Regions from separate parts of the Halomonas chromatireducens genome, predicted to be linked through region 3. Evidence: predicted binding sites of a transcription regulator. Region 3 holds the regulator's gene; each other region holds the start of a gene.
The links. The regulator sigma-54, encoded in region 3, starts transcription at its own class of promoters, with help from an activator protein. The targets are predictions, from matches to a motif close to TGGCACNNNNNTTGCTNT.

Region 1 (10,595 bases), 690 kb from region 3:
AGTGCAGTTTTTGGCCGCATCAATACGACTAAATCGAATGAACCTCTCCGCTACTACCGGGACATTCACTGGCAACCGCCCCATGAAGCACTTCGGCCATGGCATGGGTCGCCGGCCCGGCACGATCCCGGTCGCGAAAAATCAATTGAACGGGAATTTCTCGAACGCCACCGGCGGCCAGGGGCAGCGCCTTCACCTTGCCCGCCGCCATATCGTGCATAATGCGTGTGTCGGGCAACCAGGCGAAACCCAGGCCGCGCCGCACCATGTCGATCGAGGTTTCGAGATGACTAACGGTCCAGCGCTGCTCGGCCTTGAGCCAGCCGGCATCCATCGACTGGCGAAGCGCCGAGTCGCGCACCACCAGTTGGCGGTGGCGCAGCAGGTCACGCAGGTCGAGCTGTCGATCCAGCAAATGCAGTGGATGTTCCGGGTGGGCCACGGCGATGAAGCGCACCGGGGCAAGCAGTTCGCCAAGAAACCCCTGTGCGGCGAGTCCGGAAACAACCAGGTCAGCGCGGCCGTCGTAGAGCATCTCGATACCCCCGTTGAGTACCGTCTCATGCAATTGAACCCGCACATGGGGATAGGCGGCAGAGAAGCGTCGCAGCGCCACAGCCAGGGCCTGGGGAGGAAATATCTGGTCGACTGCCAGTACCACTTCCGCCTCAAGACCTTCCGCCAGCCGCCCTGCCACATCCTCCAGCGCCTCGGCGCTCTCGATCAGCTGTCGCGCTCGGCGCAGCAGCATTTCACCGGCTTCAGTGAGCCTCACTTGGCGCCCTACCGGCTCGAGAACCTGTACACCAAGCTGCTGCTCCAGCTTATGCACCGCATGATTGAGCGTCGACGGGCTCTTGTGTACCACTTCGGCAGCTCGCGCAAACCCACCGTGGTCCACTACCGCCGCCAGCATCTGCCATTGGGCCAGAGTAACGCGGGACATTTCGATATCCTCGAATGAATGCGGCAAAACTATGCGCTTAATTTTCGAAACAAGCGGCTTAAAATGCCAGCTATATACTGACACTGGAGCCACTTCCATGGCCGCTCCCCTCGAGAACCGTACCATCGCCAACCTGATTCACAGCCATCCCAGCCAGGACGGCGATGGGGTCAAGATACAGCGCATCCACGATTTCGGTGGCGGCATCGACCCTTTCCTCATGCTCGATGAATTGGGCTCCGACAGCCCAGACGACTATATTGGCGGCTTCCCCCCTCACCCCCATCGCGGCATCCAGACCCTGACCTATATCCTCCATGGGGGGCTGACCCATGGGGATCATCTCGACCATACGAGCACCATTCGCGCCGGCGATGCCCAGTGGATGCATACCGGGCGGGGTATCGTGCATTCAGAAATGCCACTGACCGACAGCCAGGGCCTGCACGGCTTCCAGCTCTGGCTCAACCTGGCCGCCAGGGACAAGCTCAGTCCGGCCACTTACCGGGACGTTCGTAGTGACGAAATGCCGCATCTCCAGGGCGATCGGGCTGAACTGATTGCGCTGGGAGGCCGCTGGCAAAACGAAGGCGGCAATGCCGTGGAAGGACCGCTTGACTCCCTGGCAGGCAAGGGTGCCGTGGGCCATGCCCGACTCTCTGCCGGAGGCACGCTGAGCCTGATCATGGCCGACGAAACCCTGGCGGTCTATGTCTTCGAGGGTGAGCTCATGATCGACGGAGAGGCCGTAGGGGCAGGACAACTGGCACGCCTCGGCAACGGGCAGCGGCTGGCTCTGCGGAGCGAGGGAGGCGCTCAGTGCCTGATCCTGGCCGGCACGCCCCACCGCGAACCCATCGTCCACTATGGTCCCTTCGTGATGAATCATCCCCACGAGATCGAGCAGGCCCTGGCGGACTACCGCGATGGCACCTTCACCGCATCCTGATGCAGCAGAGCCCTCCAGCTTCATTCGCTCAGCTTGAACGCTAGCCGGACAGGGCTTGTGTTTTCTGCCCCGTTACCGTTCAATGGAAATGTTGAGGAACGGTGTTCGAAAATAGAGACATGACCCGGGAGAACGTCAGAATTCTCCCGGGGTGGTCATAACTGTATATTCTTACAGTCTAGGCATGCCATATATCATGGGTTAAGGTTCCCATGCCTTTTTATATTCATGTCACTTATTTATATGGCCAAACACCATGTTGCGAATCCTTCATTCGCTGCCCCGCACGCATAAGCTATTACTGTTACCCGTTGCCACCATGGTCACAGTGCTGGGCGCACACAAGATTGTCACTCTCGTCGAGAACACACAGCGACAGGGCCAGATACCCGAAACCGTACTCTATCCGATGTCGCCCGAAGCCCAACCCGGCCTCCCCTCGCTCAGCAGCGACCGCTACTCGGTAGCCGATGCCATCGAAGTCGCTACCCAGGCCATCGACGCTACCCGCGGTTACATCCCACTTTCCCAGTTGAAACCCACCGAGATCATCGATCTCAACGGTGATGCACTGGCCGGCATCCCCAAAGCCCAGGGCGCCCCCGAACTTATTGCCTCGCCGCCGAAGGCCGAACTGGACGAGGCGGTCGCCGCCACCACGCAGGAAGCCCCCAGCGTCGAACTGGTCACCGCTCTGGACTCCGGCGCACTGCACATGGCCATGGTCATCGGCACCCTGGCCAGCGGCATGCTGGACGATACCTACACCGATGACGAAGCGCTGGCCGCCGACGCCACCTCTTACGAAGAGTATGACGACGCGGAGCTGGCGTTCTTCGAGGATGGACCCATCGTCTTCGATCACGAAATGGCCGCCGACGAGCCCTTCGTGCCCGAGTGGCGGACCTATACCGTGCAGCAGGGCGACACCTTTGCCGTGCTGGCCCAGAATGAGCTGGGCCTCGGCTACAGCGAAGCAATCCGCCTGCTGGAAAGCCTGCCGGACCAGCGAATCCTGACCCACTGGCGGGCCGGCAACACCTTCGAGTACCAGTTGGATGAGCAGGATCGGCTGATGTCCATGCGGGTCATGAAGAATGCCCGCGAAGGCTTTCTGTTGGAACGCGAAGAGGAAGGCTTCGATGTAGCCACCATCGAGCGGGCCGGCGAGGCCACACAGCGACTGTTCGCCGGCAGCGTCAGCGGCAGCTTTGCCCGCTCCGCCCAGGCCACCGGCCTCTCCAGTACCGAAGTCGCCCAGATCTCACGGTTGCTGGAGAAGAAGCTCGACTTCCGGCGAGACACCCGTCGCGGTGACGAGTTCCAGGTGCTGATGGAGTCCGACATCATCGACGGTGCCAGCTTCGACTCCCGCATACTGGCGATCCAGTATGAGGGCGCGCGCATGGACCTCACCCTGGTGCGTAACAGCGCCGACAACAATTACTATACCCCCGATGGCCAGAGCCTCGACCCCGCCTTCAGCCGCTACCCCTTCGAGGGCAGCTACCGCATGAGCTCCAGCTTCAACCCGCGGCGCACTCACCCGGTCACCGGGCGGGTCAGCCCCCATCGGGGCACAGACTGGGCCATGCCGGTGGGCACGCCGGTCCAGGCGCCGGCCGACGGTCGCGTCGAGAAGGTCGGCAATCACCCGGTGGCAGGTCGCTACCTAGTGGTTCGTCATGACAACGGCTACCGGACCCGCTACCTGCACCTGTCGCGCCCGCTGGTAAGCCGCGGCGACCGGGTGACGATGGGCGAGCGCATCGCACTGTCGGGTAATACCGGCCGCAGCACCGGCCCTCACCTGCACTATGAGGTCATCGTCAACAACACCGCCGTCGACGCCATGAAGGTGGAGCTGCCGGAAAGCCAGAGCCTCGAGGGAGAGCGCCTGATGGCCTTCCAGCAGGAAGCCGAACCGCTGCTGGCCGTCCTGCGCTCCGGGGAAACCGGCACCGTGGTCGCTCAGGCGCAGGACAGCGACGCCGACTGAGGCGAAACGCCTCCGCCCTATCCGACGCCCCGCCGACCGGTGGGGCGTCGGCTCGTTCAGGATAGACCTGACTGACCAGAATGGACGCTGGCGCAGGCCCCTCTTCCGGAGACGCCGCTTGTCCTCGTCATACTCGCGCAACCCAATTCCGGCCCCGCCCCCCGCAGGCAATCGCCTGAGCACCTTCTTTGGCGTGTTCCGCTACAGCCGCCGTGCGCTGGCCCTGGTGTGGCAGACCTCACGGCCGCTCACGGTGGGCCTGGCCGTCTGCACTCTGGTGGCGGGAATATTGCCGGCCGTTGCCGCCTGGATCGGCCAGCTTATCGTCGACTCGGTCGTCGACGCCATGGCCCACCACCGCGACACCGGCGAGGTCGAGTGGTGGCCGGTGCTGCGCTACGTACTGGCGGAAGCCGGCGTCATCGCCGCCATCGCCATGGCCCAGCGCGGGCTCTCGGGTCAGCAGTCGTTGCTGCGTGCCCTGCTTGGCCAAAAGGTCAATGTGATGATCCTGGAGAAGGCGGGCACCCTGTCGCTTGCCCAGTTCGAGGACTCCGAGTTCTACGACAAGCTGACACGGGCCCGGCGCGAGGCCTCCATTCGTCCACTCGGCCTGGTCAACAAGACCTTTTCTTTGATGCAGAACGCCATCTCCCTGGCGAGTTTCGGCGTGCTGCTGGTGCAGTTTTCGCCCTGGGCGATCCTGATCCTGCTTGTCGGCGCCTTGCCGGTCTTCGCCTCGGAGGCAAAGTTTTCCGGCGACGCCTTCCGGCTGTTTCGCTGGCGATCGCCCCAGACCCGAATGCAGATGTACCTCGAGACTGTCCTGGCCCGCGAGGACAGCATCAAGGAGGTCAAGCTCTTCGGGCTGGAGCCACTGCTGCTCGATCGCTACCGCAGGATCTTCGGCACGCTCTACGGCGAGGACCGCCGCCTGACGATACGCCGGGAGACCTGGGGCTTTCTGCTCGGCCTGCTGGGCACGGCCGCCTTCTACGGCGCCTACGCCTGGGTGGTGGTGGAAACGGTCACCGGCCAGCTCACCCTGGGCGAGATGACCATGTACCTGATGGTCTTCAAGCAGGGCCAGGCGGCGCTGTCGGCCAGCCTCACCTCGATCAGCGGCATGTACGAGGACAATCTCTACCTGTCTAACCTCTACGAGTACCTGGAGCAGCCGGTGGCCGCCGAGCAAGGCGCCTTGACCGAGGGAGTGACTCCCGGCGACGGGATCCGCTTCGAGAGCGTCAGCTTCACCTACCCCGGCGCCGACAAGCCGGCGCTGACCCGCATCTCGCTGCACGTCACGCCCGGCGGCAGCCTGGCCCTGGTCGGTGCCAACGGCTCCGGCAAGACGACCCTGATCAAATTGCTGACCCGACTCTACGAACCCAGTGAAGGGCGAATCCTGCTCGACGGCAGCGACCTGCGCGACTGGGACGTCCAGACCCTGCGCCGGCGCATCGGCGTGATCTTCCAGGACTTCGTGCGCTACCAGATGAAGGTGGGCGAGAACCTAGGCGCCGGCGACGTGGCCTCCTTCGAGGACGAGGCCCGCTGGGAACAGGCGGCCCGACGCGGGCTTGCCGAGGGGTTCATCAATGAGATGCCGGCGGGATACCACACCCAGCTCGGGCGCTGGTTCAAGGGTGGCCAGGAGCTCTCCGGCGGCCAGTGGCAGAAGATCGCCCTCTCCAGGGCCTATATGCGCGAGAGCGCCGACATTCTGGTGCTGGACGAGCCCACCGCCGCCATGGATGCCGCCGCCGAGGCCGCCGTCTACGACGACTTCCGCGAACACAGCCGGGACAAGATGACCATTCTCATCTCTCACCGCTTCTCCACCGTGCGCGCCGCCGACCACATCCTGGTCATCGACGGTGGCGAGATCATCGAGCAGGGCAACCACGAGTCGCTGATGGCCGCCAACGGCCGCTATGCCCGGCTGTTCCGCCTTCAGGCCAAGGGCTATCGCTGAGGATGCACTTTCCATCCGCGAGTCGTTTTTACGATAACGGCCGATCCAGCGCCTGCAGCAGCGCAGCGTCGCGCTCGTAGATATCGGGTCGAAAGGCCAGTTGGCCATCCTCGGACGGATGCACGGTCCAGTAGTGCAGGATCACCGGCATGCGCTTCGCAAGCCGCACGTTGCGGGTCTCCCCGCGGTCGATCTGCGCCCGCACATCGTGACCGCTGTCGGTGTCGTCGAACAGCAGCTGAGCGAACTCGCCGATATTCTCCACCCGAATGCAGCCGGAACTGGCGGCGCGCTGCTCCCGCGAAAAGAGGCCTTGGGATGGCGTATCGTGCAGATAGACCATATGGTCATTGGGAAAACGGATCACCACCTGGCCCAACGCATTATGCGGCCCGGGAGCCTGGCGTAGCACCACATTACCCGGACGCGACCAGTCGATCTCCCAGGGATCCAGCGGTTCACCGGACGGGCTCAGTACCTGGATTCGCTCACGCCACAGGTAGCCCAGGTCTTGGCGAACGGCGGGCAGCACGTCTTCACGCAGGATCGTCGGGGGAATCGTCCAGGTCGGGTTGACCGTCATGTGGGTGATTTCGGAACGCAGCGACGGTGTGCGTCGATAGGGTCGCCCCACCACGATGCGCGAACGCCAGATTTCACCATTGGGGCGGATGTAGCTGAGCCGATAGCCGGCGATATCCACCAGCACGAAGGATTCCGGCAGGCCATGCAACAGCCAGCGGGCGCGCTCCATGTTCAGGCGAATCTGATCGATGCGGTCCTCCACCGGCACGTTCAGAGCGGCCAGAGTCTGGGCACCGACGATGCCATCCACCTCCAGCAGATGGCGCCGCTGGAAGCGACGCACGGCCGCCTCGAGCTTGGCGTCATAGCGCCGCGGGTCGGTCCCATCCAGCACGGCCCCCGGGAAGGCCTCGATGGCAGCAGCCATGAGCTCGACCTCGCCCATGATGGCCAGGCGCTCCCGCAGCAGTACGACATCGTCGTCGATATCGCCCGGGCGCAGAGCCCGCTCGCGTGCAGGCAGGCTTTCCCATCCGCCCAGTCGCTCCAGCGTTCGATACCGGGCCAGGCCAGCGCGAAGGCGCTCATAGGGCGCGTAGGCGGGACGCGCCTCGGAAAAGGCCTGCTCGAAGCGCTGGGCATCCACCGCACGGGAGATGGCCGCAGGGTCCAGCTCGGCATCCACGATGGGAATCTCCCAATCGGGATCAATACTGCGTGGATCCACCTTGCCCCGCTGCAGATGCGTGAGTGCCGTCAGCAGCATCTGGCTGGCATGCAGGTCGAATCGCGCCTGTCTCTCGATGCCCCCATCGTTGCCCGCATCGTTCCCCCCATCGCTATCCCCTTCGGCATAGGCCTGGCGATGGGCAGCCACCAGGTTATCAGCCTGATAGTCCTGGGGCGTGAGGCCATCGCTATCCAGCGTATGCAGCGCCGCGGCAAAGGCCGCCACCGTCTCGCCATCCTGCCAGGCCGGGCGATGGCCGCGAGCGTCGTAGAAGGCCTGCAGGGCATCCTCCTCACCATCGACCAGACGGGTGATGGCTTGCGCGACATCACCGGCACCCTCCCTGGCGTTCGTCGGCGCCTCGACCTGGCCGCCTGACGCCATTCCTGACACAAGAGCCAGTACAAACCCGATCGTGACAAATACCCGCATGATGCACCCCTGATCCGTTGATAGACGCCCTGGCCTTCCTGGCCCATGCCTTCATAATAGTGTCTTTATCCGGAGCTCACGGATGCTGGCTCCGTACCCTCTGCCCGGGTCATGTCGCCGATGGCATTGCGCGACAGGACCCGACGAGTTGCATACAGGCTTGCCATGACTCGACACCCCACGCTATCACGACTCTCCTGCACCGCGCTTGCCACCCTGCTTTTCGCCGCGCCTGTCGCTCAGGCCGGCGGTTTCCTGGCCCAGGCCCTGCTCACCGACCCGCAGTACGAGGCTCCCCTTGGGTTTACCCTGACCCGGCTGGCGCCAGACGCCGATCCCCATGTGCTTCGCCTCGCCGCCAGTGCCCTGGCCTGCGCCGAACCGAATGCCGAGCGCCTGGCGGTGATCGATTTTTCCCGCCCTTCGACAGAGCCACGCCTGTGGGTCTTTGACCTTGCTGAGTCGCGGCTGTTGTTCGAAGAACTGGTCTCTCACGGCCAGGGCACGGGGGATGCCATGGCCGAGGTCTTTTCCAATGTCTACGGCAGCCACCAGTCGAGCCTGGGCCTGTTTCGCACCATGAACAGCTACTACGGCCGCAACGGTTATTCGCTGCGCCTTGAAGGCCTTGAGGAAGGCATCAATGACCTCGCCTACCAGCGCGCCATCGTCATCCACGGCGCCGACTACGTCAGCGAGGCCTTCATCGAGAAGACCGGCCGGCTGGGGCGCAGCCAGGGCTGCCCCGCCGTGCGGCAGGAAATCACCTACCCGTTGATCGACAGCATCAAGGAGGACCAGTACCTCTTCGCCTACTACCCCGACTCGGAGTGGCTGGAGAGCTCCGCCTTTTTGGCCTGTCAGAATGATAGCCAGCAGCTGGCCATGAACTGACCGCCATTGCCCCCTACGGCTGCCATCGCTTGCACAGGCCTCCGATGGCACCATTGCGGGGCATTTCCCCTTTCGCACTGCACCACACTTTCTCTTCGACTACCGTTCCCGCCGCTGCCGCAAAGCTATATTTACCCATTAAACAAATGAAATAAAAAGAAAAATAAAACAATGGCAAGCTGATTGCTTGATGCAAATCAAAGAGTGGTAGGCGTGGACCAGGCTCTCCGGGGTACGAGTGCGTCGAACCAGACCTTCAACGATGAAGGGCTCGTTCTCCGTAATCGCTACCCATCAAGCGCGAGGCCTGACCCATGGAAATCCTCAACAAGGCCAACAGGATTCGCCTGTTGAACTTCAGTACCCCGCAGATGCGGGCGTTTCACTTCTCGTGGTTCGCCTTCCATATCTGTTTCTTCGGCTGGTTCGGTATTGCCCCGCTGATGGCGGTGGTCCGTGAAGATCTCTCCCTCACCCAGACCCAGATCGGCAACACCATTATCGCCTCGGTTGCCATCACCGTGATCGTGCGCTTGTTGATCGGCGTGCTATGCGACCGCATCGGGCCGCGCAAGGCCTACTCCGGCCTGCTGATCCTGGGCTCGATTCCGGTGATGGGTATCGGCTTCGCCAACAGTTTCGAGACCTTTCTGCTGGCGCGCCTGGCGATCGGTGCCATCGGCGCCTCCTTCGTCATCACCCAGTACCACACCACCATGATGTTCGCGCCCAACGTGGTCGGCACCGCCAACGCTACCAGCGCCGGCTGGGGCAACCTGGGTGGCGGTACCACCCAGATCCTGATGCCGCTGATCTTCTCGGGCCTGCTGATGCTCGGTGTCAGCGAGACGCTTGGCTGGCGCCTGGCCATGGTGGTGCCCGGCGTGGTGCTGTTCGTCACCGGAATCTGTTATTACCGCTTTACCCAGGATGCGCCCAACGGCAACTTCGAGGACCTGCGCGCCCGGGGCGAGCTTCCCCAGGCCAACGGCGACAGCGGTGCCGGCAAGACCTTCCTGGCGGCCGCCAAGGACATCCGCGTATGGGCACTGTTCGTGGTCTACGCCATCTGCTTCGGCGTCGAGTTGACCATCAACAACATTGCCGCCATCTACTTCTTCGATCACTTCGACCTGACGCTGGCCACCGCCGGCATGATCGCCGGGCTGTTCGGGCTGATGAACGTATTCGCCCGCACCATGGGCGGCATCTTCTCCGATCTGTTCGCCAGGAACGGCGGTCTCAAGGGCAGAGTACGCTGGCTGTTCATCGCCCTGATCTGTGAAGGCCTCGCCCTGGTCGCCTTCTCGCAGATGCATGTCCTCTCCTACGCCATCGGCATCATGCTGGTATTCAGCCTCTTCGTGCAGATGGCCGAGGGTGCGACCTATGGCGTGGTGCCCTTCATCAACAAGAAGGCTCTGGGCGCGGTGGCCGGCATCGTCGGTGCCGGCGGCAACGTGGGCGCCGTGGCGGCTGCCTTCCTGTTCCGTTCGGAAGCGATCACCTATCAACAAGGGTTGTTCTACCTGGGCCTGACCGTGCTGGTGCTGGCCTCCTGCGCCCTTCTGGTGCGCTTCTCCCCGGAGACGGAGGCCGAGGAGGCCAAGGCCTACCAGGATGCCGTGGGCGAAGACACCGGCGCCGGTGCCCTGTCGCTACGCTGAGCCATCGGCACCACACAGCTGGGGACTCGCCCCACCCGGCCGTCGCTTGCGGAGCGGCGCGGCAAACACGCCATCACCGGCACTGCTAGGGCCGAGGCCAGACCTCACCTGCTGCTGGCAACCTTCGACCTACCGTCACCTTCACGTGGCGGTAGGCCTTTTGGCAGCGACTCAGCCTCCTTCAGCATCAGAGATACCCGCCAAGCATCAGAAGTGCGCTCCAGCCAGCATGCTGATCCAGCCGGCCAGACGCTTGTGCCAGGGGCGGCTCTCCCAGCGCTCAAGTTCATAGCGTTCGGCGTGGCGGATATCCGCCTCGATCAGCTCACGGATATCCCGGGCAAAACCCTCATCGAAGACATTCAGGTTGCCCTCGGCATTGATGCGAAAGGAGCGGTTATCGAGGTTGGTGGAACCGATGCTGGCCCAGCGATCGTCAATGCTGACCAACTTGGCATGGTACATCGAGGGTTGG
Region 2 (10,595 bases), 450 kb from region 3:
CCACTCCGGGTCCCAGGCCAACAGCGCGGTTTTCCAGGCGCTGGTTAAGCCGGGTGATACCGTGTTGGGCATGAGCCTCGATGCCGGCGGCCACCTGACTCACGGCGCCAAGCCCAACTTCTCCGGCAAGCACTACAACGCCGTGCAGTACGGCATCGACGAGAGTGGTCGCATCGACTACGAGGAAGTGGCGAAGCTTGCCCGCGAGCATCAGCCGAAGATGATCATCGCCGGCTTCTCCGCCTACTCCCAGATCATCGACTGGGCCAGGTTCCGCGAGATCGCCGACGAGGTGGGGGCCTATCTGCTGGTCGACATGGCCCATGTGGCCGGCCTGGTGGCCGCTGGCGTCTACCCGACTCCGCTGCCCCACGCCCACGTGGTCACCACCACCACCCACAAGACCTTGCGCGGTCCCCGCGGCGGCTTGATTCTCTCCAGCGAGGGCGATGCCGAGATCGAAAAGAAGCTGCAGTCCGCAGTCTTCCCCGGCGGTCAGGGTGGCCCGCTGGAGCACGTCATCGCTGCCAAGGCGATCTGCTTCAAGGAAGCCATGGAGCCGGAGTTCAAGACCTACCAGCAGCAGGTGGTCAAGAACGCCCAAGCCATGGCCGGCGTGTTCATCGAGCGCGGCTACGACATCGTATCCGGTGGTACCGAAGACCATCTCTTCCTGCTGTCGCTGATCAAGCAGGGCCTGACCGGCAAGGATGCGGACGCCGCCCTGGGGCGCGCCCACATCACCGTCAACAAGAATGCCGTACCCGGCGACCCCCAGAGCCCCTTTGTCACCTCCGGGTTGCGCATCGGCACCCCGGCGGTGACCACACGCGGCTTCGGTGAAGCCGAGTGCAGTGAACTGGCCGGCTGGATCTGCGACATTCTCGACACCATGGCCAGGGGCGACGATACCGCCGCTCTGGAAGCCGAGGTGAAGGGCAAGGTCGAAGTTGTCTGCGCGCGCTTCCCCGTCTATCGCTGAGAACCACTCTCGGCGATAGCTAGCTTTAGTTGAGTACCTGAATCGTAAGCCCCATTCTGGTTGCACCAGAACGGGGCTTTTTTGCACTATTTCTGTGCATGCGATGCCGCCTTGGTGGCGATTCGACGCTGCCAGCACGCCTGCCCTCGGGGAGGGGCGAGCCGCACTGGCCTCCAGGCTGGATTGGCACGACTCATGCAGAGGATTTTCCATGCATAGGGTTTTCCAATCCCGATCGCGCTGGAGCCACCATGACGATGAAGCCGCTTCTTCTGGACCCCGCCCTGCAGCCGCGCCTGGTCTTCACCGACCTCGACGGCTCCTTGCTCGACCATGACAGCTTTCAATGGCAGCAAGCCAAGCCTTGGCTGAAGCGGCTCAAGACCCTGGGCGTGCCGGTCATTCCGGTTACCTGTCGTACCCGTGCCGAGTTACTGCCATTGCGAGAGCAGCTCGGGCTAGGCGATACGCCATTCATTGCCGAAAATGGGAGCGTGGTTGGCTTGCCCCCGGCCTGGCGGCATGCCCACCTGGAGCGTGATAGCTATGGTTCGGACGGGAGTGCCATGCGAAACCTGGGCCTGGATATCGACTTCATTCGAAAGCGACTCAGCGTGTGGCGGGAACGACTTGGGGGTGTTTTCAGGACCTTGGGCGAGATGACGCTAGAGGAGGTCATGGCGCTGACAGGGGTGAAGGCGGACGAGGCCCGGCTGGCTCGGATGCGCCAGGGGAGCGAACCCCTGTTATGGCAGAGCGATGCCTCATCCCTTGCCGCCTTTCGCGAGGCGCTTCAGGGCGATGGCCTGAATCTGGTTCAAGGCCGACGCTTCTGGCATGTTACCGGCGGCCTGGACAAGGGTGGGGCCGTGACCTGGCTGGTGGGTCGCTTCAAATCGCTGCGGGGATGCGAGCCGCTGACCCTGGGTCTCGGCGATGGACCCAGCGACCAGTCGCTGCTGGAAGCCGTAGACCAGGCGGTGGTGATTCGAGGCAGTGATGTCTCTACCCTGGCTCCATGCCAGCCGGCGCTTTATCGTAGCCGATCGGCGGGCCCCTCGGGTTGGGTCGAAGGTATCGCTTATTGGTGGGGCGCGGAGGGTGCCGGGGCGATGCCGAAGCAGTCGCTATTCTCCTGAACCAGCCTTGTTTCACCAAAGTGTGTCGGCGCTTTGGTCGCTCCTATCTGTCTGCACTTGTTCGACCCAAGGTGGCTACCTTCCGGTATGCTGGCGGCTAGACACTCATAGACGCGCAGGCTCGAGACGCAATGTCGACATTGACCTTTCTGGGAGCGGTCGGGGAAGTGACCGGCTCTCGCTATCTTCTTGAAGTAGATGGTAATGATCGTACCCATAAGCTGTTGTTGGAGTGTGGCCTTCACCAGGGCGGTATAGATGCCGATGAGGCGAACGCCAGGCCGTTCGGCAAGCTGGCGAGGGAACTCGAAGGGGTGGTGATCTCCCATGGCCACCTGGATCACGCAGGCCTGCTGCCCAAGCTGGTGCGAGAAGGCTACAGTGGGCCCATCCACTGCACCCGTGGCACTCGTGACCTGCTTGAAATCATGCTGCAGGATGCCGCCTTTGTCATGGCCAAGGACGTGGAATGGGAGAACAAGTGGCGCAAGCGCCAAGACAAGCCACTGGTTGAACCGCTCTACGACCTGGACGACGTGGAGCGAACTCTGGCACTTTGCGAGTTCCACCGTTATGGCCAGCCGGTCAACCTGCCCGGCGGTGCCACCCTGGTGTTCCGTGATGCCGGCCATATCCTAGGCTCGGCGATTGTCGAGCTGACCGTCCCCTCCGGTGGCCAGCAGAAGCGGCTGGTGTTCTCCGGCGATCTGGGGAATCCCAGCTCGGTGCTGATGCGCGACCCCGACAAGGTCTATGAGGCCGATGTGGTGCTGATGGAGAGTACCTACGGTGACCGTGACCACCGCCCTCTGGACGAGACATTGGAGGAGTTTGCCCAGGTGCTGGAGAAGGCCCACGAGGCGGGAGGCAATGTGCTGATTCCCGCCTTCGCCGTGGGGCGTACCCAGGAGATCCTCTATCATCTCAGCGTGCTCTACCACGAGGGGAGGCTGCGCCAGCAGATGGTGTTCCTCGATAGTCCCATGGCGATCAAGGTCACCGAACTCTACCACCGGGCGCGCAAGGCGCTGGATGCCGAGGACCTAAAGGTGCTCAATATCGCCGCCAGCGGCGACACCAGCCAGTACCTGCCGATTTTGCGCATGACCCGTACCGTTGAGGAGTCCATGGCGATCAATCGCATTCATGGCGGTGCGATCATCATTGCCGGTGCCGGCATGTGTACCGGCGGACGGATCATCCACCACTTCCGCTACAACCTGGAGAAGCCAAATACACGGCTGGTGATTGTCGGTTTCCAGGCTGCCGGTACCCTGGGTCGCCAGATCGTCGACGGTGCCCAGCGGGTACGCGTCCTGGGGCAGGACCTGGCGGTCAAGGCGAAGGTTCATACCATCGGCGGCTTCTCGGCTCACGCGGGCCAGACCGACATGATCGGCTGGGCCGGCGCCTTCCGCAACAACCCTCGCTTCTATTTGGTCCACGGCGAGCCTGCGGCCCAGGAGGCCTTGAAGGCCGGCCTGGCCGAGAGCGCCATCAAGGCAGAGATCCCTGCCTACGGCGACCGGATCGAGCTCTAGAGCAGCACCATACGACTCTCCGGGCCGCTTTCAAGCGGCCTTTTTTTTCGCGGTTCCTGCGTATCAGGTGGTTGATGCCTCTCTTGCATCGCTTGCGCCTTCTCTTTCGCGACGGAGAAATGAAGCATTGTCCTAGGGCGATCGATTCTGTCTGGCCTCAAGCTGGAAATATTGACTGACATCAAGATGCGTCCCTATGTCGCGTGCCAGCTATCAGGTTATGGGCTACTCTTGTTTTTCTGGAGTTAGGTTATTAATATATTCCTTTGTGGTATAAGCAGTCGAAGGATTCGGCTCAGACAGCATCCTGGAGTCGATGCCAGCGCAATGAATCAAATGAGAGAGGTGAGGAAATGAGCATCAAGACAACACTGACCCTGGCCGCCGTTGCTACCGGGATGGGTCTTTTCGGTACGGCGCTTGCCGCCAGCCACGGCGACGACCACGGCCAAGAAGACAGCGCCGAGCGCGCACTGGTGATCCTCACCAGCGACTCCCTGCAGACACAGGCTATGGCGATGATCCTTTCCAATGCCATGCAGCAGCAGGGCGCTGATCTTTCGATCCTGCTTTGTGATGCTGCCGGAGACCTGGCCGTAGAGGGTTATGCCAGCGCCGAGCCTGTCAATACGCCACCAGAAAATCCGGCCGGGCAGGTCACCCCGGAAGGCATCTTGCAGATGCTGATCACCAATGGCGCCCAGGTCGACGTGTGCGCGATCTATTTGCCCAACAGCGAACATGAGCAAGCTGATCTGCGAGAGGGTGTTGGCGTTGCGGCTCCTGGCCCAATGGCCGAAATGATGCGTGATTCGACTATTCCGGTTTTCAGTTTCTGAGGCCATCAAGTCACAAGGTGAACTGCATGAAGAGTAACGTAGGTAGCATCGACAAGATTGCGCGTATCGTGATCGGCGCCGTGCTGATCGGCTTGGCGATGACCGGCGTCATCAGTGCCTGGGGATGGATCGGCTTGCTGCCGCTGGCCACCGGGCTGTTGAACTTCTGCCCGGCCTATACCCTGCTGGGAATCAATACCTGCAAGCTGAAGAAGCAATAGCCGGTTTGATTGCGTGACTCGGGACCCATCACCACGGTGATGGGTCTCGTTCGTTGTAGGGAGTGGCTATCGCTATTAGTACAGAGCTGTAGCTCATTAATTCCAAAACAGTATATCTTTATAACTGTATTTGCGCTATGCTGTAGCTCACTCTGGAAGGCAACGACACTGATTGGAGGTATTAGCCCATGTCCACGCCGATCGTGACCCACTTCTTCGACGAGCCCACCAACACCTTCAGTTATGTGGTGCAGGATCCCGACAGCAAGTCCTGTGCGATCCTCGACTCGGTGCTCGATTTCGATTACGCCGCGGGGCGCACCGATGTTCGCTCCGCCGACCAGATCATCGCCTTCGTGCGTGACAACGGCCTTGAGGTCGAGTGGATCCTCGAGACCCACGTTCACGCCGATCATCTCTCCGCCGCGCCCTATCTGCATGAGAACCTCGGCGGAAAGACCGGTATCGGCGCCAACATCACAGTGGTGCAGGATGTCTTCGGCAAGGCCTTCAATGCCGGCACCGAGTTCGCCCGGGATGGCAGCCAGTTCGACCGCCTGTTCGAGGAAGGCGACACCTTTGCCATCGGCAGCCTGGTAGGGCGTGTGTTGCACACACCGGGCCACACACCTGCCTGCCTGACCTATGTGATCGACGATGCCGCCTTCGTCGGCGACACCCTGTTCATGCCCGACTACGGTACTGCCCGCTGCGACTTCCCAGGCGGTGATGCCCGCACCCTCTATCGCTCCATCCAGAAGGTCCTGGCTTTGCCGGGGGAGACCCGCATCTTCCTGTGCCACGACTACAAGGCGCCGGAACGAGAGAAGTACCAGCATGAAACCAGCGTGGCCGAGCAGCGCGCACAGAACGTGCATGTGCACGAAGGCATCAGCGAGGAGGAGTTCGTCCAGATGCGTACCGAGCGCGATGCGACCCTCGATATGCCGAAGCTGATTATCCCTTCGGTGCAGGTCAATATGCGTGCCGGCCACATGCCGCCGGCCGAGGACAACGGCCAGGTATACCTCAAGGTCCCGATCAACAAATTCTGAGTGAGCCAGGAGACGAAGCGAATGAATATTCAAGAGCTGGAGAGCGGTTTTTCCATCGCCGATGCCGTGGCCCCTCAGGACCTCGAGGAGATCGCCCGGCGGGGTTTCAAGGCGGTGATCTGCAATCGCCGCCCCGGTGAAGCCGAGGATCACCCCGACGATCGTGCCCTGAGTGAGAAGGCCGCTGATCTGGGTCTGAAGTGGCGCTGTATCCCGGTCACACCGGGCGAATACAGCGATGCCGATATCGAGGCATTCGGCCAAGCCCTGGATGCGTTACCCACGCCGATCCTGGCCTTCTGCAGGACCGGCAAGCGCGCCGTACATCTCTGGGCACATGCCCGCAGCAAGGACGCCACCTGTGATATTCCCGCCCTGATGGCAGCGGCCCATGCAGCCGGCCATGACCTGGAAGAGCGGCGTGGGTTGCTGGAAGCGGGTGCCGGGCAGAACTGAGCAATGAACCCCCGGCGCTACCTTCCGATCCTGCAGTGGCTGCCTGGCTATGGCCGCGCCACCCTGGGTAGCGACCTGCTGGCGGCGGTGATTGTGACTGTCATGCTGATACCGCAGTCGCTGGCCTATGCCATGCTGGCCGGGTTGCCGCCGGAGGTGGGTCTTTACGCCAGCATCGCGCCACTGGTGATCTATGCCGTGTTCGGCACCAGCCGCACGCTGGCAGTGGGGCCGGTAGCGGTGGTGTCACTGATGACGGCAGCGGCGGTGGGGCAGGTCGCCCCCCAGGGGACGCCGGAATATCTCGGTGCAGCCCTGGTGCTGGCGCTGATGTCGGGGTTGATCCTTACCCTGATGGGTGTGGCGAGGCTCGGCTTTCTGGCCAATTTTCTCAGCCACCCGGTGATTTCGGGGTTCATCACCGCCTCCGGATTGATCATTGCCGCCAGTCAGCTCAAGCACGTGCTGGGCGTTGAGGCGAGCGGGCATAACCTGCTGGATCTGCTGAGCAGCCTGGCCGTCAGCCTGGACGGTGTGAATGCGCCAACCCTGGCAATTGGACTTTCCGTGCTGCTCTTCCTGTATGCCGCCAGGCGCTGGCTCAAGCCAGCCCTGCGGCGGGTGGGTGTACCTGCGCGACCGGCGGACATGCTGGCCAAGGCCGCCCCGATCCTTGCCGTGGCCGTGACGACCCTTGCCACCTGGGGGATGGGACTGGATGCCCTGGGAGTCGCCGTGGTGGGTGAGGTGCCGGCCGGCTTGCCGCCGCTGACGCTGCCGGGCTTTGACAGCGGCCTGTGGAGCCAGCTCTTCGTGGCCGCTCTTCTGATCAGCGTCATCGGTTTCGTGGAGTCGGTGTCGGTGGGCCAGACACTTGCCGCCAAGCGGCGGCAGCGTATCGACCCGGACCAGGAGCTGGTGGGGCTCGGCACATCCAATATTGCGGCTTCCTTTACCGGTGGCATGCCGGTCACCGGTGGTTTCGCCCGTTCGGTGGTGAACTTCGATGCTGGCGCTCAGACGCCTGCAGCAGGCGCCTTTACGGCATTGGGAATAGCCGGCGCAGCGCTGTTGCTGACGCCGCTGATCGCTTATCTGCCCATTGCCACCCTGGCGGCCACCATCATCGTGGCGGTCTTGTCACTGGTGGACCTTTCCGCCATCAGACGTACCTGGGCGTACTCCCGCTGCGATGCCATGGCCATGCTCGTCACCATCGGCGTGACGCTCGGCGTTGGTGTGGAGTCCGGTATTCTGGCCGGCGTGGGGTTTTCGCTGGCCCTGCACCTCTATTATACCAGCCGCCCACATAGCGCCGTGGTGGGTCGTGTTCCAGGTACCGAACATTTTCGCAACGTGGAGCGGCATCAAGTGGAAACTGACCCGCAGCTGGCCATCCTGAGAGTCGATGAGAGTCTCTATTTCGCCAATTCGCGCTACCTCGAGGATACGGTCATGGAACTTGCGGCGCGCCAGCCGGGGCTGCGCCACATCGTACTTGCCTGCCAGGCGGTGAATGTCATCGACGCCTCGGCCCTGGAAAGCCTGGAGGTGATCAATGCCCGCCTGCGCGATGCCCAAGTCAAGCTGCACCTGGCGGAGGTCAAGGGGCCGGTCATGGACCGGCTGGAAAAGACCCAGTTCTGCCGCGATATGACCGGTCAGGTGTTCCTCAGCACTTTTGATGCCTGGCGCTCGTTGTGCGGTGAAACACATGCCCTGGGGCGCCCTTGCGGTGTTACCGATCCGGTGTCTCCGGGGACAACGGCTGTTGAAGATCGACTGTCATAAAGGAGGTTAACGTGGACTGGATAGCGAGCCTGCAGGGGCTGGTAGGTGGCGTAATGATTGGTCTCTCGGCCGTATGGCTGATGGCAACGCTTGGCCGCATCGCCGGCATCAGCGGAATTGTCGGCAGCCTGGTGACGACCCTGCCCAAGGGCGACAGCGCCTGGCGCGTGGCCTTCATGATGGGCCTGGTCAGCGGCCCGCTGCTGCTAATGCTGCTGGGCGGCGGCCTGGGTAACGTGGCCGATGCGCCTGGCGTAGTGGTCGGCCAGCCTGCCGGTGGGGTGGGTCTGATGCTAATAGCAGGCCTTCTCGTCGGCGTGGGGACCGGTCTGGGCAGTGGCTGCACCAGCGGGCACGGTGTCTGCGGGCTGGCACGGCTGTCGCCACGTTCCCTGGTGGCCACGGTGACCTTCCTGGCATGCGCCATCGTTACCGTCTATATCGTGCGGCACGTGATCGGAGGTGGTGCATGAAGACGCTGATGGGTTATATCTCCGGGTTGCTGTTCGGGCTGGGACTGGCGCTCGCCGGCATGACTGACCCCGCGCGGGTGCTCGGTTTTCTCGATATTTTCGGCGCCTGGGACCCGACGCTGATGTTCGTACTCGGCGGCGCCGTGGTGACCACCTTCATTGGCTACCGGTTCGTTTTCCGCCAGGAACAGCCGCTGATTGGCGAGACCTTCCAACTGCCTACTCGTCAAGATTTCGATGCCCGGCTGATTGGTGGTTCGGCCCTGTTCGGGATAGGCTGGGGGCTTTCAGGCTACTGTCCCGGGCCGGCCATTGCGTCAATCGCTGGGCTGACTGCCCCCCTGTTTGCCATGCTGGTCGCCATGGTTACCGGTTGGTTTCTCGCCCGGGCTATACCTGCCAGGAGCTGATCCCTGCCACTGTTACTCGTTGACACGCTTCTGCCCCTGCCGTCCTTGCGGCAGGGGCGTTTTCTGTACGACGCGACTCAGGGTGCCGTGCCCCCCATCATCTCGAGCAGCCGTGCTTCCTCCGGCATGCCATCCACCCGCTGAAGGCGATCTTCATGTCGGAAGACGGTGGTTGGCGTGGCGTATAGGCCCAGCTCGTCGAAAAGCTGGTTGTTGCGATACACCTGGTCTTCTATGTCGCGTGGCTGGGCAGAGGGGCCAATATCATCGCCGCTACTGTGGTCATGCAGAGCGGCCTCTGGGTCTTCGGCGCCCAGAAGGGCAGCTGCCTTGGCAGGACTGTTCTGACTGAGGATGCCCACCATGATATGGCGCAATTGAACTTCCCCGGCCTCGACCCAGGGGCGAACTTGCTCCCAGAACTGCCGGCAATAGGGGCAGTTGGGGTCGGTGAAGGTATATAGCACACGGGGAGCATCCGGCTGGCCGTCCTGAATCCAGTGGCTCTGTTCCAATTGTTGCCATACCTCGCCCTCCTGGGGCGCCCGCACCAGTTCATCGAGAGGGGCCTCAGAGAGATCGTTGCCCTCGGCATCGATCATGGTGCCGACGATGGCATGATTGCCATCGGAAGTGACAAAGACGGTCATCTCACGTCCCTGATGGCTGGCTGCGTAGCCGGTAAGCCCGCTGGGGGCTTCGAATTCACCGTGCACCTCAAGCCCCTGCTCGGTCAATGCACGAACCGGGCCCGGCCAGTCGCCGGCATAGGCCATCTGGGCTGTGGCAATAGCTGTCAGGCTGGTAGCGAGCAGTGAGAGTCGAAAAGCCATGTCGATTCCTTGAAATGGGTAGGGAAGTGCATGTTGTAAGTGGCGTCAGCGCAGGCGCTCGAGGCCGCTGTGCAAGGTGGCTCGCGACAGTTCCCCAAAGTGCGTATTGCTCAGGCGGCCATCGGCGTCGTAGAAAAGCGTCGTAGGCATGGCCATTGACCCGGTAACCTCGCCAAGTGCATTGGTCGAATCGAGCAGCACATTGTCCAGTTCAAGAGAGTGCTCCGTGAGGAATCGGTTCACATGCTGGGCGCTTTCTCCCTGATTGACGAAGACAAAGGTGATGTCGTCGATTTCCTTCTGGGCCTGCTCGAAGACTGGCATTTCGCGGATACAGGGCGGGCACCAAGTGGCCCATAGGTTCACCACCATCGGCTGACCCTCTGCTGCTGCCAGCGACGGCAGTTCAGTAGGGTTGCCCCCGAGGGTGGCCAGGGACGTGTCCGGAATCGGTCTGGCGCTTCCCTCCAGCAAGACCAGGGGGCCGGCGATGAGGCCCCAGGTAAGGGCGCCGGTTAGCAGGGCGCCGGCCAGGGGCACCCGTTGGGCAGGAAGTCGCCACATCAGCCAGAGAGCATAGGCCAGTCCCACCACCAGACCGCCGATTGGGTCGAAACCGCCGTCACGAATATCCAGTATCGACATCATGTCGTCGTAGCTGCTCCAGTAGCGGGCCACGAACAGCAGTCGAGCCCCAGCCAGGCTGAGAAGAAGCAGGGTGAAAAGTGTATCGGCCACCGGGGTGCGATGGCGTCGTCCGATCAGGGTTCCGGCCAGCAAGGCCATCCCGAAGGCTACCATGATCAGCACCTGGCCCAGTGAGAATCCCAATGGACCCAGGGCGATGCTCTGTTG
Region 3 (10,595 bases):
GATGACCATCGCTGGAGGCTGAGGCGGGCCATCAGGGGCGCTGTGTCACGTCCAGGGGGAGGGGTGCTTAGGCATCCTCTTCGAAGCGGGCATCGAACAGGGTCTCCAACGCATCGAGGACCTGTTCGGCGTCCTGTCCCTCGGCGCTCACCGTCAGCTCGGTGCCGCACGGGGCGCCGAGCATCAGCAGTGACATGATATTGCAGGCGTCGGCATCCTGGCCGCCACGGCTGACAGTGACTCGTGCCTGGTAGGGTTGGCAGCACTGCACCAGCTTGGTGGCCGCTCTGGCGTGCAGGCCACGCTTGTTGGTCAGTGTTAGCTTGCGGCTGGCCACGCTTACGACTCCTTGCGTTCAGGCTTTCCCGGAGCGTCCTGTGGTGAGGGGGAGACCGGCGTGTGTATGCCGAGCTCTCGGTGGCGCAGGCGAACGTCAGGCTGCAGCTGGGCCAGGTGGTGTGCCAGCCGTTCGGCAAGGTATACCGAGCGATGCTGTCCACCGGTGCAGCCGATGGCGACGGTGAGATAGCTTCTGTGGCTGCTGCGATAGGCGGGGAGCCAGCGCTCGATCCAGCCGATGATGTCGTCAAGCATCTCCCCCACCAGCGGATACTGCTCCAGGAACTCAACGATGCTGGGCTCGCGGCCGGTGGCAGAACGCAGCCGCGGGTCCCAGTAGGGGTTTGGCAGGCAGCGGGCATCAAAGACGATATCCGCATCAAGGGGCACCCCTCCCTTGAAGCCGAAGGACTCGACGGTAAGCGTCAACTGATCGGGCCGATGGCTGGCAACCTGGTCGGTGATGCGGCCTCGCAGGTCATGGACCGAAAGCCGGGAGGTGTCGATGATCAGGTCGGCCAGGTTGCGAATGTCGCTCAGGGTGGCGTCTTCCGACTCGATTGCCTCTCCCAGCGTCATGTCGCTGCCACGTGTCATCGGATGGCGTCGCCGTGTGGCCGAGTATCGCTCGATCAGAATTCTTGCATCTGTGGTGAGGTAGATGACCTGGCAATCGATCTTGCGGGCGCGCAGCTCCTCGAGCAGACGGGGGAAGCGCTCCAGGGCATGGGGGAGGTTGCGTGAGTCGATGCTGACAGCAATGGAGGATTGGCCGGACGGTCCGCTGGGCAGTTCTTCTACCAGCGATCCCAGCAGCATCGCTGGAAAGTTGTCGATGGCGTAGTAGCCCAAGTCTTCGAGCGCCTGCAGTGCGATCGACTTGCCGGAGCCGGAACGGCCACTGATGATCACGAGCTGCATGCGGGTCTCCTGGTTGGCTGGCCGGGCGGCCCGGGAAGGTCAGAGCGGCGTCGGCGTCTGTCGTCGAATGGCTTCAATGAGCCGCTCGTGGAGCTCACGTTGGCTGTTGCTCTTGCGCAGTGCCACTCGAGTGTCGACATCGTTCATGATGCTGGCCACCTGGCTGAGTAGCGCCAGATGTGTATCGTCCGCCTCTTCCGGGACCAGCAGTACGAAGACCAGGTCGACCGGCTCGCCGTCGATGGCGTCGAAATCGATAGGCTCCGCCAGCTGGAGGAAGGCCGCGACCGGACTGTGACAGTGGGGGCTCCTGGCGTGAGGAATGGCCACCCCATTGCCGATGCCCGTGCTACCGAGGCGTTCTCTGCCGATCAGGCGGGCAAAGACTTCCTGGCTGTCGAGGCTCGGCGTGTTCTGTGCGATGAAGGTGCTGAAGAATTCCAGCACCCGTTTCTTGCTGCCACCGGGGACGCCGAACAAGGCGCGCTCCGGCGGCAGAATGGTTTCCAGTGTCATGGCAATCAGCGAATGCCGGCGCCCTGGGCGCGGGCCTGGGCTTTTTCCTTGTGTTTGACCAGTTGACGGTCGAGCTTGTCGGTCAGTGCGTCAATAGCGGCGTACATGTCGGGATCGGTGGCCTCGGCATGAAGGTCGGCGCCGGCAGCATGCAGGGTGCAGGCGGCCAGTTGACGCTCCTTCTCTACCGAAAGCGTGACCTGGACGTTGGTGATGTTGTCGTAGTGGCGCTGCACGCGGGTCAGTTTTTCGCTGACGTAGTCACGCAGGGCATCGGTCAGTTCCACATGGTGGCCGGTAATATTGACTTGCATGACAGGCTCCTTCGTCCTTCGGGTGGTGCCTCGATTGTAACCCTTTTTGAGGCCCTGCAAACCCCTCCCTTTCCGGTTTCCTGCGAAGGGTCAAGAGAGCGGGCTGGGGTCAGCGAAATCGCTTGCGCTCGCTTGAGGAGGGTATGCCCAACGCTTCCCGGTACTTGGCGACGGTTCGCCGCGCAACGCGGATGCCGTCCTCGGCCAGCAGATCGACCAGGCGACTGTCCGACAGCGGCTTGCGGGGCGGCTCGTCCTGTACTAGCTTGCGGATCCGGGCACGGATCGCGGTGCTGGAATAGGCGTCGCCTTCGCCTTCTCCGCCGCCGACATGGCTGGAGAAGAAGAACTTGAGTTCGAACACGCCGCGCGGCGTGTGGATGAATTTCTGGGTCGTTACGCGAGAGATGGTCGACTCATGCATATCCACGGCCTGGGCAATATCAGCCAGTATCAGTGGCCGCATGGCCTCCTCCCCCTGCTCGAGAAAGTCGAGCTGGCGGGCCATGATCTCGCGGCCGACCCGCAGCAGGGTGTCGTTCCGGCTGGCCAGGCTCTTCATCAGCCAGCGCGCCTCCTGAAGGTGATCCTTGAGAAACTGGTTGTCCTGGCTCTTGTCGGCGCGCCTTACCAGGGCCACGTAATCGGGCTGGATGCGCAGTCTTGGCAGGGCGTCGGCGTTGAGCTCGACACGCCAGCCGCGCTCGTCATGGTGAGCGAGCAGGTCGGGGGTGATGTAATTGCCACTCACCTCGGCGAACTCGCTGCCCGGGCGCGGGTCCAGCGAGCGAATCAGACCGATCACCTCCTCCAGGGCCTCATCGTCCAGCCCCAGGCGGCGCTTGAGCAGTCGGCGATCGTCGCTGGCCAGGGCTTCGAGGAACTGGCGGACGAGGCGCCTGGCCTGGGGGAGCAGCGGGGTGTCGTCGGGTAGTGCCGCGAGCTGCAGCATCAGGCATTCACGCAGGTCCCGGGCAAAGACACCGGTAGGTTCGAATTGCTGCAGACGCAGCAGCACCTGCTCGACCTCCCGGGTTGGCAGGCCCTCGAGGCCCTGCTGGCGGAGCCCGTCGCGAATCTCTTCCAGCGGCTGCGCCAGGTAGCCGGTGCCGTCCACGGCATCGATCAGGCTCTCGGCGATCTGGCGCTGGCGCTCGCTGAGATCGGTCATCGCGAGCTGCCAGATCAGGTGGCTGGCCAGGCTCTGCCCGGCGGCCTGGCGTTCAAAATCAGGTCCTTCGCCGCTGCCCGAGCTGGCGCCATGGTCGGGGTAGGTGTCAGACCAGTCGCTGTCGGTGGAAAGTTCAGAGGGAATTTCGCTGGCCCAATCGTCGTCTTGGACCGCTTCGGCGGTCTGTTCGCCGAAGCCGTCGTCGAGTTCCAGCATGGGGTTGGTTTCCAGCGCCTGCTGGATCTCCTGACGCAGATCGAGCGTCGAGAGCTGCAGCAGCGCAATCGCCTGCTGCAGTTGGGGCGTCATGGTCAGCTGAGTGCCGACACGGAGTTGCAAGGATGCTTTCATGGCCATGAGAATAGGGGGCTCATCTGCCGAAAAAAACCACCCTAGCCCCCAATGGTTCGACTTGCAAGTGTTTTGAGTGCAATAAGCATGCCATCCGCAATTTCCGTGCCGAATATGCATGTTTATATTGACAGCAGGCAGTTGTGTTGATCGAGTCGCCAGGTTTAGAGACGGAAGTCCTCGCCGAGATAGACCTCACGCACCCTGCGGTTGGCGAGAATGGCATTGGCATCACCTTCCGCAATGATCTGCCCGTCTCCGACGATGTAGGCGGTATTGCAGATATCCAATGTCTCGCGCACGTTGTGGTCGGTGATCAGGACGCCGATATCACGCGCCTTGAGCTGACGGATGATGCCTTTGATTTCACCAACGGAAATAGGATCCACGCCAGCGAAAGGCTCATCGAGCAGGATGAAGGCCGGCTCGGTGGCCAGCGCCCTGGCGATCTCCACCCGTCGCCGTTCGCCGCCAGACAGGCTCATGCCGAGATTGTTGCGGATATGGGTAACATGAAAGTCTTCCAGCAGCTCTTCCAAGCGCGCATGACGGCCTCGTCGGTCCAGGTCCTTGCGCGTCTCGAGAATGGCCATGATGTTATCCGCCACCGAGAGCTTGCGAAAGATCGAGGCTTCCTGGGGAAGGTAGCCAATGCCGGCGCGGGCACGCTCATGCATGGCCGACCCGCTCAGGTCCAGGTCGTCGATATGCACTTCACCGGCGTCGGCGCGGACCAGGCCAACGATCATGTAGAACGAAGTGGTCTTGCCGGCACCGTTGGGGCCGAGAAGGCCGACGATGCTGCCCTGCTCGATGGAGAGGCTGATGTCGTGTACCACACGGCGACGCTTGTAGCTCTTGGCCAGGTGAGTGGCTCTCAGGGTCTTCATTACCACGTCAGCGCTCCGGTTGCAGGGTCATGCGAATCCGCTGGCGCCCTTCGACACCTTCGCTCTCGGCACGAGCCTGAACCACGCGGCGATCGAGGAAGTACTCCAGATAGCCGCCATCGAAGGTATCGCCCCGCTGATGCAGCTCGGCCCTGTCGATCAGTTCGACGCGGCGCTCGGCGACATGATAGATGATGGTTCGCCCCCAGCCACGCACCACGGGTTCGTCCGGGTCGGGCTGCTGCTCGATATAGGCGCGCTCGCCGGTGGCGATGGCGCGAGTCAGTTCGCCAGCCTGGTTGCGGCGGATCTCGACCCGGTTGCCGGTCAGTTGCATGGTCCCCCGGCGAATGTCCACGTCACCGGTATAGACGGCGGTGCCGGCGGTGTCGTCGAGATCGAGCTGGTCGGCCTCGACTTCGATGGGTTGGTCGGCGTCTCGCTGCTGGGCCAGGGCCGGGCCGCTTCCCCACGCCATGCCAACCAGCGCCAGGGCGATTAGCATGCGGGCGGTTGGGAACTTGAATTGCTTCATGGCGTGACATCCTCTGGTTCGATGGCTTCGGCCTGGCCCTGCTGGGCGCGCTCCGGGGGGTGGTGGCCGCGAACATTGTCGGTCAAACGTGACCGGTTGTCATGGATCCAGGCATCGAAGCGGTCGCCGCGCATGTGTTGGGGGGGCTGCTGGAGCAGTGCCGGGGTGTCGCTCCAGGCGTGCCCGACATTGGCGTCGAAGTGCAATATTTCTGTGTCGAGCTGCCAGCGCTCCTCGGGGGCGAACAGTCGGGCGTTGCCGGTCAGTGTCAGTGGATTGCCCCCGGGGCCAAGTCGCCCTTCGTCGCCGCTGGCAATCCAGCGCCTACCCTCTCGATCGATCAAGTGGGCCACCGGGGTTACCGCTCGGGTGACATCATCGTGAGGAGTATGCACCAGGCGCGGGCTGTCCAGGCGCTGGTGGGCACGGCCCTGGGCGTCGAATCGCGTCAGCCTGGCTTCTTCGAGGTAGTAGTCAGGTTCGCCGGCCTCGTCGGTGGGCACCGGGCCGGGAGCGGGAGTCTGCCAGGGCGCTAGCCATGCAAGCAGTGCTCCCAGGCCAATCAGGATCAGCAGGAGCCATAGTCGAAACGAGGGGCGGGGCAGGCGCTTGGGCAGCATGGGGTCAGTGCTGGACGTGAAGATAGGTGTCGACCAGGGCGTCTCGGTGTCCTTGGGCTTCGAGCAGGGTATCGCAGATCTCGCGAACGGCCCCGTGGCCACCGCTGCGTAAAGTGACCCAGTCGGCCAGGGCGTGAATGTAGGGAGGGGCTCCAGGGACGGTGATGCCAATGCCGGCCCGCTGGATGGCGGCCAGGTCGGGAAGATCGTCGCCGCAATAGGCGACCTGCTCCAGAGAGAGGTTCTTGCGTCGGCAGAGTTCGCGCAAGGTGGCCAGCTTGTCCTCACAGCTCTGGAAGACGTGGTCGATGCCCAGCGCGGCAGCGCGATGACTGACCATGGAGGATTCTCGACCCGTCAGCAGGGCAACCTGGATGCCGGCGCGCCGCAGCAGCTTGATGCCCAGCCCGTCCTGGGTATGGAATGCCTTGATCTCAACGCCGTCGGCCTGGAAGTAGAGTCGTCCGTCGGTCAGTACCCCATCGACATCGAGGGCCAGTAGACGGATCTGGCGTAGACGGTCGAGGAGCCGGGGGTCGTTGATCGGAGTTGCCAGAGCCATGGGCTCTCCTTGTGGTTCAAAAGGTCAGTGGTTCAAAAGGTCAGGGGTTCAATGGGTCGTCAGATCACGCCGCTGCGCAGCAGGTCGTGCATGTGCAGGGCACCGACCGGATGTCCTTCTTCGTCGACCACGGCCAGGGCCGTGATCCGATTGTCCTCCATGACGCGCACCGCCTCGGCGGCCAGCAGGTCGGGGGCGATGCGCTTGCCGGGGCGAGTCATGACGTCATCGACACTCAGTTGGCTGAGGTCGGTATGCTGGTCCAGGGTGCGGCGCAAGTCGCCATCGGTATAGACACCAATCAGTCGATTCTGCACGTCCACCACACAGGTGAAGCCGAGCCCCTGTCGGGACATCTCCAATAGTGCGTCCCGCAGCGGGCTGCCCATCGGGACGCTCGGCAGTCGCGTACCCTGATGCATGAGATCGGCGACCCGTAGCAGGAGCCGCTTTCCCAGGCTGCCTCCCGGGTGTGAGCGGGCGAAGTCCTCAGCGGTGAAGCCGCGGGCTTCCAGCAGGGCGACGGCCAGGGCATCTCCCAGGGCTAGCGCCGCTGTGGTAGAGGCGGTGGGGGCCAGGTCCAGGGGACAGGCCTCACGGGCGACGGCGGCACTCAGGTGAGCGTCGGCATGGCGGGCCAGGGTCGACTCGGGGTTCCCCGTCATGCTGACCAGCGGCGTGCCCATACGCTTGAGTAGTGGCAGAATCGCTGTGACTTCTCCGGTTTCACCGGAGTTGGAAAGGGCCAGCACCACATCGCCCGGAGTGATCATGCCGAGGTCGCCATGGCTGGCTTCGCCGGGGTGGACGAAGAAGGCCGGCGTCCCGGTGCTGGCCAGGGTCGCGGCGATCTTGCCGGCAATATGGCCCGATTTTCCCATGCCGGTGACGACCACCCGACCCTGGCAGGCAAGCATGAGCTCACAGGCATGATCGAAATGGCTATCCAGTCGATCGGCAAGGGCGCCGATGGCCTGGTGCTCGATTTGAAGCGTGCGACGGGCGCTATCGCGCAATGGCGATACGTCGGCGGGATCGGCTTGATGTGGAGAAGCAGCGTCTATGGTCATGATGATGATTGTTGCCCGTTGTGGCGTTTCACTCAAGGAGCGCCGTTGCCGACAAGCCCCAGCCAGCCCAGATAGGCGAGATAGCACCCCAGCAGCAGGCTGGCAGGCAGACGCTCGATGCGGCCTTGGCGCTGCCACAGAAGCAGCATGGACATGGCCAGGGTCAGCAGCAGCATGATCGGATAGTCGCGGCTTGCCGCTGCCGCATCGATCGGCCCAGGTGCGAGCAGGGCAGGAATGGGCAGCACTGCCAGCAGGTTGAACAGGTTCGAGCCGATGACATTGCCGATCGCCAGTTCATGGTGCCCCTTGAGGGCGCTGGCCACGCAGGCGGCCAGCTCCGGCAGGCTTGTGCCGATGGCCACGCCGGTCAGGCCGATGATCAGCTCACTGACGCCCATGCCCTGGGCCAGTTCACTGGCGCCCCAGACCAGTATGCGGGAACTGAGTGCCAGCAGCAGCAGCGTGCCGACCAGCCAGCTAAGCGCCCGTGGCAGCGCCAGGTCGGGTATATCTCCCATCGGGGCGGCGTCCGGGGTATCGGCACGAACCAGCCACCACAGGCTGAAGATCAGCAGGAGGGAGAGAAACAGTGCGTCGAAGCGCCCCAGGATGCCGTTGGCCAGGGCATAGCCTGCCAGTCCGGTGGCGCCAAGAAGCAGCGGCAGCTCGCGCCGCACCAGAGAGAAGGGGACGGGGATCGGTCGAACCAAGGCCGTGATGCCGAGAACCAGGCCGATGTTGGCGATATTCGAGCCAAGTGCGTTGCCGGTGGCCAGGTCGGGGATACCATCCAGTGCTGCGAATACTGCCACGACCATTTCCGGGGCCGAGGTCCCCAGCGCCACCACGGTCATGCCAATCAGCAGGGGACTCAGGCCGGTGCCGCGCGCCGTGGCTGCGGCAGCGCCGACGAAACGATCGGCGCTCCAGACCAGACCGATGAGGCCGACAGTGGCCATGAGCAGGGGGATCAGCATGAATAAGGCGGGGCCGAGGCATCCAGGAGGCGTATATTAGACGTGCTGGCGGGCCCGGGTGCAAGTGCGGCCTGCGTTGGGCTGGCGCCCTGCGACCCGGTTAGGATACGATGTTCGATAATTTTTTCGATGGACGTCTCGCAATGACCGATTCCCCCTTCGTGGTGGTGGAGGGTCTGCATTTCGCCCGGGGGGAGAAGGACATCTTCCGCGGCGTGGAACTGCAAATCCCGCGGGGCAAGATCACCGCCATCCTGGGTCCCAGCGGTACGGGCAAGACGACCCTGCTCAAGCTGATTGGCGGGCAGCTTGCCCCCGATGCTGGTCGCGTCAGTATCGACGGCGAGGATGTGCATGCCCTGTCCCGCAAGGCGCTTTTTCGATTGCGGCGTCGCATGGGCATGCTGTTCCAGAGCGGTGCACTCTTCTCCGATCTCAGCGTATTCGAGAACGTGGCTTTTCCCCTGCGCGTACATACCGATCTGCCCGAGGCGATGATCCGTGACGTGGCGCTGATGAAGCTGCAGGCAGTCGGGCTGCGCGGCGCGCGCGACCTGATGCCATCGGAGCTTTCCGGGGGGATGGCCCGGCGGGTCGCTCTGGCGCGTGCCATTGCCCTGGACCCCGAACTGATTCTCTACGATGAGCCCTTCGTGGGGCAGGATCCGATTTCCAAGGGGGTGTTGGTCCAGCTGATCAAGCGGCTCAATGATGCGCTGGGCCTGACTGCCGTCGTGGTGTCGCACGATATTCAGGAGACGCTGTCCATAGCCGACTATGTCTACGTGATTTCCGATGGCCGGGTCATGGCCCAGGGTACGCCGGATTCACTGGACGTGGATGAGGATCCGCGAGTCAGTCAGTTCGTCCATGGCGAGCCCGATGGTCCGGTCCCTTTTCATTATCCGGCGACGGATTTCTTCAGCGACATCCTCAATGGGGAGGGGCGCCCATGATCGGGCGAATCGTGAGCTTCGGGCGGCGCGGTTGCGAAGTGCTCGAAGCCCTGGGCCGGGCAGGGCAGTTCCTGGCCCAGTCAGCCGTTGGTGTGCCGTCCCGGGAGGGCTGGTACCTGTGGCTGCGGCAGGTGCATTTCGTCGGCGTGCTGTCGCTGGCCATCGTGCTGGTTTCCGGGCTCTTCATCGGCATGGTGCTGGCGCTACAGGGCTACACCCTGCTGGTTGACTTTGGTGCCGAGCAGGCGCTGGGTCAGATGGTGGCGCTGTCGCTGCTGCGTGAACTCTCACCGGTCGTGGCGGCACTGCTGTTTGCCGGCCGGGCCGGCTCGGCGTTGACCGCCGAGATCGGCCTGATGAAGGCCACCGAGCAGCTCACCAGCATGGAGATGATCGGCGTCGACCCCCTGAGGCGGATAGTGGCCCCCCGGCTGTGGGCCGGTTTCGTGGCGCTGCCGGTGTTGACCGTTGGCTTCAGTGTGGTCGGCATCTACGGCGGTTACCTTGTGGGGGTCGAGTGGCTCGGGGTCTTTGAAGGCTCCTACTGGGGCAATATGCAGGGCAGCGTTGATTTCATTGGTGATGTCGGCAACGGCATGGTCAAGAGCGTGGTCTTCGCCCTGGTGGTCACCTGGATCGCGGTGTTTCAGGGTTATGACCTGGTGCCCACATCGGAAGGCATTTCGCGGGCTACCACGCGCACCGTGGTCTACTCGTCACTGGCGGTGCTCGGCCTGGATTTCGTGCTCACCGCGTTGATGTTTGGTGGATTTTCCTGATGACGGGAAGACTTGTTTTGACGTTCGGAGAGACGCAATGAAGCGCAGCAAGACGATGGAGCTGGGGGTTGGCCTGTTCATGCTGGCGGGTATCCTCGGGCTCCTGTTCCTGGGGATGCGGGTCAGTGGCATGGCCTTTACCGCCCCGGGCGACACCTTTCGGCTCGAGGCCAACTTTGCCAATATCGGCAGCCTCAAGCCACGTGCCCGAGTCACCATGGCGGGTGTGACCGTGGGGCGGGTGACAGCCATCGAGCTCGATACCGACTGGTACGATGCCCGCGTGGTGTTGGAGCTCGACGGCGAACTCGAGGGCAGGCTTTCTCGAGACACCACCGCTGCGATTCTCACTGCCGGACTGCTTGGCGAGCAGTACATCGGGCTTACGGTCGGCGGGGATCCGGACACCCTTGCCGATGGCGATACCATCCGCGACACCCAGTCCGCCATGGTGCTGGAAGAACTCATTCAGCAATTCGTGTCCAATATGGTCAGCGACTAGAGGCCCTGGCCTTGTGTCACTCAATCATCGCTTCGTTAAGAGGTCACCCCATGACAGGTCAACCCAAGACACTGATGTCTCGCTCCCAT

Region 1: the regulator sigma-54 is predicted to act here: its motif matches at 8,626-8,643, upstream of LOKO_RS08815 (NarK family nitrate/nitrite MFS transporter).
Region 2: the regulator sigma-54 is predicted to act here: its motif matches at 1,167-1,184, upstream of LOKO_RS03585 (HAD-IIB family hydrolase).

What each region holds. Positions count from the first base shown of each region.
Region 1 covers NZ_CP014226.1:1,906,651-1,917,245, reverse strand. Annotated here, with positions in the region: gene LOKO_RS08845 (LysR family transcriptional regulator) at 29-946, opposite strand; gene LOKO_RS08840 (pirin family protein) at 1,044-1,895, shown strand; gene LOKO_RS08835 (peptidoglycan DD-metalloendopeptidase family protein) at 2,152-3,894, shown strand; gene LOKO_RS08830 (ABC transporter ATP-binding protein) at 4,013-5,872, shown strand; gene LOKO_RS08825 (L,D-transpeptidase family protein) at 5,901-7,511, opposite strand; gene LOKO_RS08820 (murein L,D-transpeptidase catalytic domain family protein) at 7,725-8,453, shown strand; gene LOKO_RS08815 (NarK family nitrate/nitrite MFS transporter) at 8,768-10,120, shown strand; gene LOKO_RS08810 (phospholipase D-like domain-containing protein) at 10,328-10,595, opposite strand, start outside.
Region 2 covers NZ_CP014226.1:761,464-772,058, forward strand. Annotated here, with positions in the region: gene glyA (serine hydroxymethyltransferase) at 1-982, shown strand, start outside; gene LOKO_RS03585 (HAD-IIB family hydrolase) at 1,234-2,121, shown strand; gene LOKO_RS03590 (MBL fold metallo-hydrolase RNA specificity domain-containing protein) at 2,253-3,662, shown strand; gene LOKO_RS03595 (DsrE family protein) at 4,016-4,501, shown strand; gene LOKO_RS03600 (YgaP family membrane protein) at 4,528-4,722, shown strand; gene LOKO_RS03605 (MBL fold metallo-hydrolase) at 4,911-5,777, shown strand; gene LOKO_RS03610 (protein tyrosine phosphatase family protein) at 5,799-6,233, shown strand; gene LOKO_RS03615 (SulP family inorganic anion transporter) at 6,237-8,024, shown strand; gene LOKO_RS03620 (YeeE/YedE family protein) at 8,036-8,497, shown strand; gene LOKO_RS03625 (DUF6691 family protein) at 8,494-8,907, shown strand; gene dsbG (thiol:disulfide interchange protein DsbG) at 8,985-9,740, opposite strand; gene LOKO_RS03635 (TlpA disulfide reductase family protein) at 9,786-10,595, opposite strand, start outside.
Region 3 covers NZ_CP014226.1:1,214,484-1,225,078, forward strand. Annotated here, with positions in the region: gene pmbA (metalloprotease PmbA) at 1-22, shown strand, start outside; gene LOKO_RS05670 (HPr family phosphocarrier protein) at 68-337, opposite strand; gene rapZ (RNase adapter RapZ) at 340-1,260, opposite strand; gene ptsN (PTS IIA-like nitrogen regulatory protein PtsN) at 1,300-1,776, opposite strand; gene hpf (ribosome hibernation-promoting factor, HPF/YfiA family) at 1,782-2,090, opposite strand; gene LOKO_RS05690 (RNA polymerase factor sigma-54) at 2,200-3,618, opposite strand; gene lptB (LPS export ABC transporter ATP-binding protein) at 3,777-4,502, opposite strand; gene lptA (lipopolysaccharide transport periplasmic protein LptA) at 4,510-5,037, opposite strand; gene lptC (LPS export ABC transporter periplasmic protein LptC) at 5,034-5,657, opposite strand; gene LOKO_RS05710 (KdsC family phosphatase) at 5,662-6,219, opposite strand; gene LOKO_RS05715 (KpsF/GutQ family sugar-phosphate isomerase) at 6,279-7,289, opposite strand; gene LOKO_RS05720 (calcium/sodium antiporter) at 7,322-8,269, opposite strand; gene LOKO_RS05725 (ABC transporter ATP-binding protein) at 8,413-9,225, shown strand; gene mlaE (lipid asymmetry maintenance ABC transporter permease subunit MlaE) at 9,222-10,004, shown strand; gene mlaD (outer membrane lipid asymmetry maintenance protein MlaD) at 10,042-10,506, shown strand.